DNA from 2 places in the Streptomyces sp. NPDC058877 genome. Region 1 is predicted to be linked to the other one. Evidence: riboswitches for the same ligand, from Rfam matches in the RefSeq annotation. Region 1 holds a riboswitch; the other holds the start of a gene.
The links. Region 1 has a riboswitch for cyclic di-AMP ahead of ACFW2Y_RS29610 (transglycosylase SLT domain-containing protein). Riboswitches for the same ligand answer to the same signal wherever they lie in the genome.
Positions count from the first base shown of each region.

Region 1 (4,064 bases):
GCCGCGCAGGCGGAAGGGCGGCCGATCATGTTCTTCAGCGACCGCAGTGACGCGGGGCGGCAGCTTGCCGCCCGGCTCGACCACCTCAAGGACCGGGACGTCGTGGTCCTCGGGCTCCCGCGGGGCGGCGTGCCCGTGGCTGCCGAGGTGGCGGACGCCCTCGATGCGCCGCTCGACATCTGCCTCGTACGCAAGCTCGGGGTCCCCCAGCAACCGGAGCTCGCGATGGGGGCGCTCGGGGAGGGGGGCGTCCGGGTGCTCAACGAGAGGGTGCTCCGCGAGGCCGGGGTGAGCGAACGCGAGCTCGCCGCCGTGGAAGCACGGGAGCACGTGGAGCTCGACCACCGGGCCCTCCGCTACCGGGGCGACCGGCCTTCCGTGCCGCTCGACGGACGGACGGTGGTGGTGGTCGACGACGGCCTGGCGACCGGGGCCACGGCCCTGGCGGCCTGCCGGGTGGTCCGCGCCCGTGGCGCTGCCCGGATCGTCCTCGCGGTCCCGGTGGCTCCGCGCGGCTGGACGACCCGGCTCGGCGGGGAGGTCGACGAGACCGTCAGCGTGCACACGCCGGACCGGTTCTTCGCGATCGGGCAGTTCTACCGGGACTTCTCACAGACCGCGGACGCCGAGGTCGTCGCCTGCCTGGACCGGAACAGGGCCGCGCGCGACCCGGTCGTGCAGGACACGGACGTGTGGATCCCGGTCACCGGCCGCACGCTCGCCGGACGGCTCGCGGTGCCCGAGGGAGCAGGTGGCATCGTCCTGTTCGCCCACGGCAGCGGAAGCAGTCGGCACAGCCCCCGGAACCGGGCGGTTGCCGCCGGGCTCAACCGGGCGGGGCTAGGGACGCTGCTCTTCGACCTGCTGACCGAGGCGGAGGCCACGGACCGGGCAAGGGTCTTCGACACCCCACTGCTCGCCGGGCGGCTTGCCGGGGCCACCGAATGGCTGGCCGCGCGGCCCGAGGGGGCCGGACTTCCCCTGGGGTACTTCGGGGCGAGCACCGGCGCGGCGGCTGCGCTGTGGGCGGCCGGCGACCCCGAGTCCCGGGTGAGCGCCGTCGTCTCGCGCGGCGGCCGGCCGGACCTCGCGGGTGAGCGCCTGGGGCGGGTGCGCGCCCCCACGCTCCTGGTGGTGGGGGGCGCGGACGCGCTGGTCCTCGACCTCAACAGGAGGGCCCAGTCACTGCTGCGCTGTGAGAACCGGCTCACCGTGGTGGGGGGTGCCGGCCACCTCTTCGAGGAGCCGGGGGCCCTGGAGGAGGTGGCGGAGCTCGCCACCTCCTGGTTCGACGACCACTTCCGGCGGCAGCGGGTCAGTACGCCCCGTTGACGTTGTCGATGGAGCCGTACCGGTCGGCCGCGTAGTTGCAGGCGGCGGTGATGTTGGCGACCGGGTCGAACAGGTCCATGGACGTACCGGGCACGTGGTAGGCGAGGAAGGTCGGCTCGATGACCTGCAGCAGCCCCTTCGAGGGGGTGCCAGCGGCGGCATTGGAGTCCCAGAGGTTGATGGCCCTGGGGTTTCCCGAGGACTCGCGCATGACGTTGCGGAGGATGCCGTCGTAGGTGCCGGGGATGCCCTGCTGGGCCATGATCGCCAGCGACTCCCTGATCCAGCCGTCGAGGTTGTCGGCGTAGTTGGTGGCGGCAACCGGAGCGGCCTTGACCGCAGCGGGGGCGGCCTGCGCTGCGGACGCGCCGGTGCCGGTGGTCACCACGGGGGCGGCCGGGCGGCGTTCGGAGCGGCTCGCGCGCTCGGTCGTCGTGGACTTCTTCGGCTTGCCCTGTGTGGCAACGGGCTTTGCGGAATTCTTATGAATCGTCAGCTTCAGACCGGGGTGAATGAGTGACGGGTTGTCACCCACGGCTCCCTTGTTGGCCCGGTAAAGGCTCTTCCAGCCGCCCTGGATTCCCTTCTTGTGGGCGATCAGGGAAAGCGAGTCACCGCTCACGACGGTGTAGGTGCGCGCGGCTGCCGGGGCGGTGACCGCCTTGGCGACGGCCGGGGCCGCGGGGCTGCTGAAGGGCCGGGCGGCCGTTTCCGGGGCCGCGGACGCCGGAGCGGCGTTGGCGGCGGCCGGCACGACCAGCGGCAAGGTCAATGCGGCGCCGCCCGTGCCCACCAGGGCCAGGCCACGGGAGACGGGACTACGACGGGGGCGGCGGTGCTTGCCGTGAGCAGGCATGACGGATTCCTCTCCGGTGCCTGCGAGGTGAGCTGTCGGGTTCGGACGGGAGGTGTCCGGCCGCGCGCACGCGGCTACACCCCGAGCCGTTCCGGATCACCGGACCGGCGTATTCGTGGGTCCCCCGCTCCTGCCGTCGGGTGAAAAGGGAGGTGTGTCGAGCGGCGGCAGGATTAGGCGATCCGCTCGAATGGAGGCGACCGTAGGCCAGTAATGCAACGGATAACAAGGGGAGCGGTTCTCGGGTATCGAAAAATGGATCAAGTAATTCCGCGAATTCAAGATCGATGATCTCTCCGGAATCTCGAACTTCCTTGCGCGGCAAGGGGAGGGGGGATCCTTCCGTCGAATGGATGGGGTGGGGAGTGAATCCCGTCACTCGATGCTTTATGTCTGATATGAGAAGTAATTCCATTCATGAGTAAATGTGCAGAAATTAGGTGTGATGTCACCGACTCGCCGGAGGTCGCCGCGGCGCGCCCTCTCCTTGCGAGGGTCAAAACTCGCAAAATGGACATTCAGCATTAAAGATGGGGGCAGTCGACCTAGGAGTCACCTCGATGTCCCCTTCCCCTCCGCTGCTCACCCCCGATGACCTTGACCGCGAGGCCGCCGCGCTCTTCGAGGACGCGGCCTGGCAGCAGATCGTCACCGGCGCGACCCCCGCCGGAAAGTCGGCCCCGTCGGAAGCGCACTGGCGGCAACTGCTCAGCGTGCCGGTGGAACGGTTGGTGGCCGATGCCCTCGCGGCCCTGCCGCAGGAGGTTCCTGCCGGGCGTCGCATCCCCGGCCGGATCGGCGCCGTGCTGCCCGACCGGCTCCACGCCTGGCGCCGCATCGGCCAGGTGGAGCTGCGTCCCTCGGTCCACCTGGGCTATGCCCGTCTGGTGCTGACGGAGTGGGGCTGGCAGAACGCTCCGTACAGACTGCGCAACGTCCGAGGTGCCCGGTGTGTCTGCGGGGCCCTCCTCGCCGCCCACCGCCTCGGCTACGGCGGCGCGGACACCATGAACGAGGCCGCCGCCTGGATCATGACGGAGCTTCGGGCCCGTGGGTGGCTGGATCTGATCGGTCCGTGGAACAGGGCCCCCGGCCGCACCGCCGCCGACGCACTGGCCCTTCTCGACGCCACGATCCGCCGCGCCGCGCACGCCGGCCGGTGACCCGCCCCGCCCGTCGCCGGGCGGCGGCAAGGAGGTCGCCGCCCGGTCGTGCGTCGGGGAATCAGCCGCTGGTGCTGGGCGCCCCGGTCTCGATGTGGCCGGTGTAGCGGCGCGACCACGTCCCGTCGACGTCGGCGACGATCGTGAAGTCGTACCAGCCGTCGTTGTACGCGACCGCGTTGAAGAAGTCCTCGCGACTGGAGTTCGCCGGCACCGTGTACGTCCACGGGCCGTCCGAGCGGTAGGCGTTCGAGCGGATCGTGAAGGTGACCGGTCCGGCCGAGGTGTTGGTCATCTTGAACCACAGGGCCGTCTTCCCCGTGCCCGCTTCGGGCGCGAACCGGGCCGCCACCTCGATGGCGCGGCCCGCCTTGGAGGCGTCCCCGATGAACCGGCGCAGGAAGCGGTTGGGGCCCATCATGGAGATGTCGTACTTACCGGAACCCCACCCCAGGCCTATGTTGAAGTAGTCGGACGCGGTGTCGCCGGGGTCCACGGTGTACTGCCAGGCGGCGGTGTCCCGGTACTGGTGCGGATGGATCGAGAAGTGCGCCGACCGCTTGGCCTCCGAGCCCTGGTTCGTCATCGAGAACCAGGCCAGGATCTTCCCCGCGGCGCCGAACTCGAAGCGGTCGAGGTTGCCGTTCGCCTGGTACGGCAGGGCGCGTGCCGGGCGCGTGCCGGGCTCCTGGGAGGGCAGGGCGTTGTTCTGG
Region 1 is NZ_JBHYMF010000187.1:4,021-8,084, forward strand. Features, by position in the region: gene ACFW2Y_RS29605 (phosphoribosyltransferase family protein) at 28-1,332, shown strand; gene ACFW2Y_RS29610 (transglycosylase SLT domain-containing protein) at 1,316-2,188, opposite strand; cyclic di-AMP (ydaO/yuaA leader) riboswitch at 2,193-2,378, opposite strand; gene ACFW2Y_RS29615 (hypothetical protein) at 2,749-3,351, shown strand; gene ACFW2Y_RS29620 (phosphocholine-specific phospholipase C) at 3,413-4,064, opposite strand, start outside.

Region 2 (4,064 bases), on a different contig from region 1:
GCGGCTGGGCGGGCTGTTCCACGACGTACATCCAAGCGATCTTGTACCGCAGCTGAGTGAGCAGCGCCGTCAGGGCAGGACTGCCGGAGGCCTGCGCGAGCGTCTCGTGGAACCAACTCCCGAGCGACCTCAGGTCCTCGCCCTGTCCCCGCCTGGCCCGCTCCTGCCCCAGCCTGACCAGGCCGCGCAACACCTTCAGATGCGCCTGGGTGCGCCGCTGCGCCGCCCGCGCGGCCCCCAGCGGTTCGAGCAGCGCCCGCATGTCGAGGAGGTCGGCCGCCTCCTGTTCGGTGGGCTCGGCCACATGGGCGCCCGCATGCCGGCGGGTGACAACGAAGCCCTCGGACTCCAGGGTGCGCAGCGCCTCACGGACCGGAACGCGGGAGACCCCGTACCGACGGGCGAGCTGTTCCTCGGTCAACCGGCTCCCCCGCTCGAACAGACCGGAGACGATGTCGTCCCGGATCGCCGTGCATACCGAGTGCGCGGGAATGCGCATGTCCGACCTCCGCCTTGGTCCGCGCGAGACAACGTGATCGACGCCCGTCCTGCGTCCGATCTGCGACTCTATTGCAGCACGCCAGAATTTCCGATGCCCCAGCGGAATCCATGGATATCTTTTGGTCAGCAAAAAACCCCGGCTCAGTACGAGCCGGGGCTTTTGCGACGTGGTGCGCGACGGATCCGGATCAGACCGCGACGCCGCGGGCACGGAGGTACGAGATCGGGTTGACGTCCGAGCCGTACTCGGGGCTCGTGCGCGCCTCGAAGTGGAGGTGGGGACCGGTCGAGTTGCCGGTCGAACCCGAGACGCCTATCTGCTGGCCCGGCTCGACGGTCTGGCCGACGTACACGCCGATGGAGGCGAGGTGCCCGTACTGGGTGTAGGTGCCGTCGTTCATCCGGATGACGATGTTGTTGCCGTAAGCGCCGCCCCAGCCGGCCTCGACGACGGTGCCGGAGCCGACGGAGACGACCCGGGTGCCGTAGGCGGCGTGGAAGTCGACGCCGGAGTGGCTGCCGGAGGACCAGAGCGAGCCGCCGGTCTTGTAACCGGTGGAGACGTACGAGCCGGCAACGGGAAGCTGGAAGGAGGCCAGGCGGCGGCGCTCGGCCTCGCGGGCGGCACGCTCGCGCTCCAGGCGGATCTCCTTGGCCCGGGCCTCGGCCTTGCGCTTGGCCTCGGCCTCGGCCTTCGCCTTGGCGATGGCCTCGACGGCCTCCTGCTCCTGGGCGGCGGCCTGGGCGTTGATCCGGTCCACGAGGGAATCCTCGGTGATCACCTGGGTGAGGCCGGTGTCCTCGGGGGAACGGTCGTCCGTGTCGGCGGCGAGCGCCGGGGAGGCCAGGGTGCCGATGACGCCGGTGGTGGCGAGCGTCGCCGCACCGGCGATGCCCACGCTGCGGCGAGCCATCCGGCTCGAACCACGATGCTTCCCGGTGGCACGGGTGAACGCCATGAAGTGGCTGGTCCTTTCCTTCCTTCTCGCCTACCGGGTTAGCTGACGGGTTCGGAGCAGGAAGGTCTCCTACGAACCCCTCCGTCCGGGACGAAGGCGCTCGATTCACCCCAGGGACTCGATGTGGGTCCCCGGCTCCCCAGGCTCGCGCCTGACGGGGACTCGGCGATGACTGTTCGATGCCGCGGTTGCGGCACGTGCAACTGACGAACAGCCGGACCGACGCTATGCGGATCGTCTGTCAATCACCAAACAGACACGCTTATTTGTAAGACATGCCACAGGGCAGAAGGCCACCCTTACCAGCAATACGGACAAACGGGAGGTCCCTGACGAACCATGCCGTCAGGGACCTCCGTTGCCGGGCTCTGCCGTGGTCGGCGGAACGGATCAGCCGGTCACCACGGTCACTTCACCGATGCCGAGCGCCCGCACCGGCTCCGCGATCTGAGCGGCGTCACCGACCAGCACGGTGACCAGTCGGTCCACCGGGAAGGCACTGACCACGGCTGCCGTCGCCTCGACCGTGCCGGTCTCGACCAGGCGCGCGTACAACTCGGCCTGAAAGTCGTCCGGGAGGTGCTGCTCCACCTGATCGGCGAGCGTCCCGGCGACCGAAGCGGCCGTCTCGTACTTGAGGGGTGCCACACCCACGAGGTTCTGCACGGCCGTCTCGCGCTCGGCGTCCGTGAGTCCCTCCGCGGCCAGGGTCCGCAGCACCTTCCAGAGGTCCTCAAGCGCCGGACCCGTGTTGGGGGTGTCGACGGAACCGCTGATGGCCAGCATCGCCGCTCCGTTCCCCCCGGCGTCGGAGCGGAGCACCTGCCCGAAGGCCCGCACCCCGTACGTGTAGCCCTTCTCCTCGCGCAGGACACGGTCCAGGCGCGAGGTCAGGGTGCCGCCCAGGCAGTAGGTGCCGAGGATCTGGGCCGGCCAGACGCGGTCGTGCCGGTCCGGACCGATCCGGCCGATCAGCAACTGGGTCTGCACCGCACCGGGGCGGTCCACGATGACGACCCGCCCGGTGTCGTCGGCGGTGACCGGCGGCATCGGCAGCGGCTCGGCCGGCTCACCGACCCAGGCGCCCAAGGACTCGGCGAGGACCTTGTCGAGGTCGACGCCGGTCAAGTCACCGACGACCACGGCCGTGGCCGTGGCGGGCCGTGCGTACGCCTCGTAGAAGGCGCGTACCGCAGCGGCGTCGATCGCGGCGACCGTCTCCTCGGTGCCCTGGCGCGGCCGGGACATCCGGGAACCGTCCGGAAACAGCTCCTTGTAGAGCTGTTTGGCGGCGCGACGGGACGGGTTGGCCGACTCGTGCGGGATCTCGTCGAGGCGGTTGCGCACCAGGCGTTCGACCTCGGTCTCCAGGAACGCCGGCGCGACGAGGGCCTCGGACAGCAGGCCGAGCGCCTTGGGCAGGCGGGAGACCGGCACCTCCAGGGAGACTCGCACGCCCGGGTGGTCGGCGTGCGCGTCGAGCGTGGCGCCGCAGCGCTCCAACTCGGCCGCGAACTCCTCCGCACTGTGCCGGTCGGTGCCCTCGGACAGGGCGCGGGCCATGATCGTGGCAACGCCGTCGAGACCGGCGGGCTCGGCGTCCAGCGGCGCCGGCAGGAAGAGCTCCACCGCCACCACCTGCTGACCGGGCCGGTGGCAGGTGAGCACGGTCAGACCGTTGTCCAGCTTCGCACGGTCCGGAGCCGGGAAGGCCCACGGCTTCGCGGTGCCCGGCTGGGGCTGCGGGTGGAAGTCCATGTTCGTCAAAGACACGGCAGCGTCGGTCACTGGTCCGCTCCCTCTTCCTCGTCGCTGTCGCTCTGCTCGGTCGCCAGGGGCTCGTAGACGAGCACCGCACGGTTGTCGGGGCGCAGCTTGGCCGCCGCGACCGCCCGGACCTCGTCCGCGGTGACGTCCAGGACCCGGTCGACGGCGGTCAGGGCGAGCTGCGGGTCGCCGAAGAGCACCGCGAACCGGCACAGTTCGTCCGCGCGGCCCGCCACCGTGCCGAGCCGGTCCAGCCACTCCCGCTCCAGCTGGGCCTGCGCACGCTCCATCTCCTCCGACGTGGGACCCTCCGCCGCGAACCGGGCGAGCTCCTCGTCGACGGCCGCCTCGATCTGCGGCACCTCGACGCCGCCGGAGGTCTTCACGTCGAGCCAGCCGAGCGAAGGCGCCCCGGCGAGCCGCAGCAGGCCGAAGCCCGCGGCCACCGCGGTACGGTCACGGCGCACCAGGCGGTTGTGCAGGCGGGAGGACTCGCCGCCGCCCAGGACCGTCAGGGCGAGGTCGGCGGCGTCACACTCGCGCGTGCCGTCGTGCGGCAGCCGATAGGCGGCCATCAGCGCACGGGCGGGAACCTCTTCCTCGACGACCTCGCGCAACTGCTCGCCGATGACCTCGGGCAGTTCGCCGGGGCGCGGCTCGGGCTTGCCGTCGTGGGCGGGGATGGAGCCGAAGTACTTCTCGACCCAGGCGAGGGTCTGCGCCGGGTCGATGTCGCCGACGACGGACAGGACCGCGTTGTTGGGGGCGTAGTAGGTGCGGAAGAAGTTCCGCGCGTCCTCCAGGGTGGCCGCGTCCAGGTCGGCCATGGAGCCGATC
Region 2 is NZ_JBHYMF010000165.1:359-4,422, forward strand. Features, by position in the region: gene ACFW2Y_RS28230 (GntR family transcriptional regulator) at 1-499, opposite strand, end outside; gene ACFW2Y_RS28235 (M23 family metallopeptidase) at 690-1,460, opposite strand; cyclic di-AMP (ydaO/yuaA leader) riboswitch at 1,473-1,638, opposite strand; gene ACFW2Y_RS28240 (M16 family metallopeptidase) at 1,851-3,248, opposite strand; gene ACFW2Y_RS28245 (M16 family metallopeptidase) at 3,245-4,064, opposite strand, start outside.
Region 2: linked by a shared signal. The riboswitch ahead of ACFW2Y_RS28235 (M23 family metallopeptidase) and the one ahead of ACFW2Y_RS29610 (transglycosylase SLT domain-containing protein) in region 1 are both predicted to bind cyclic di-AMP.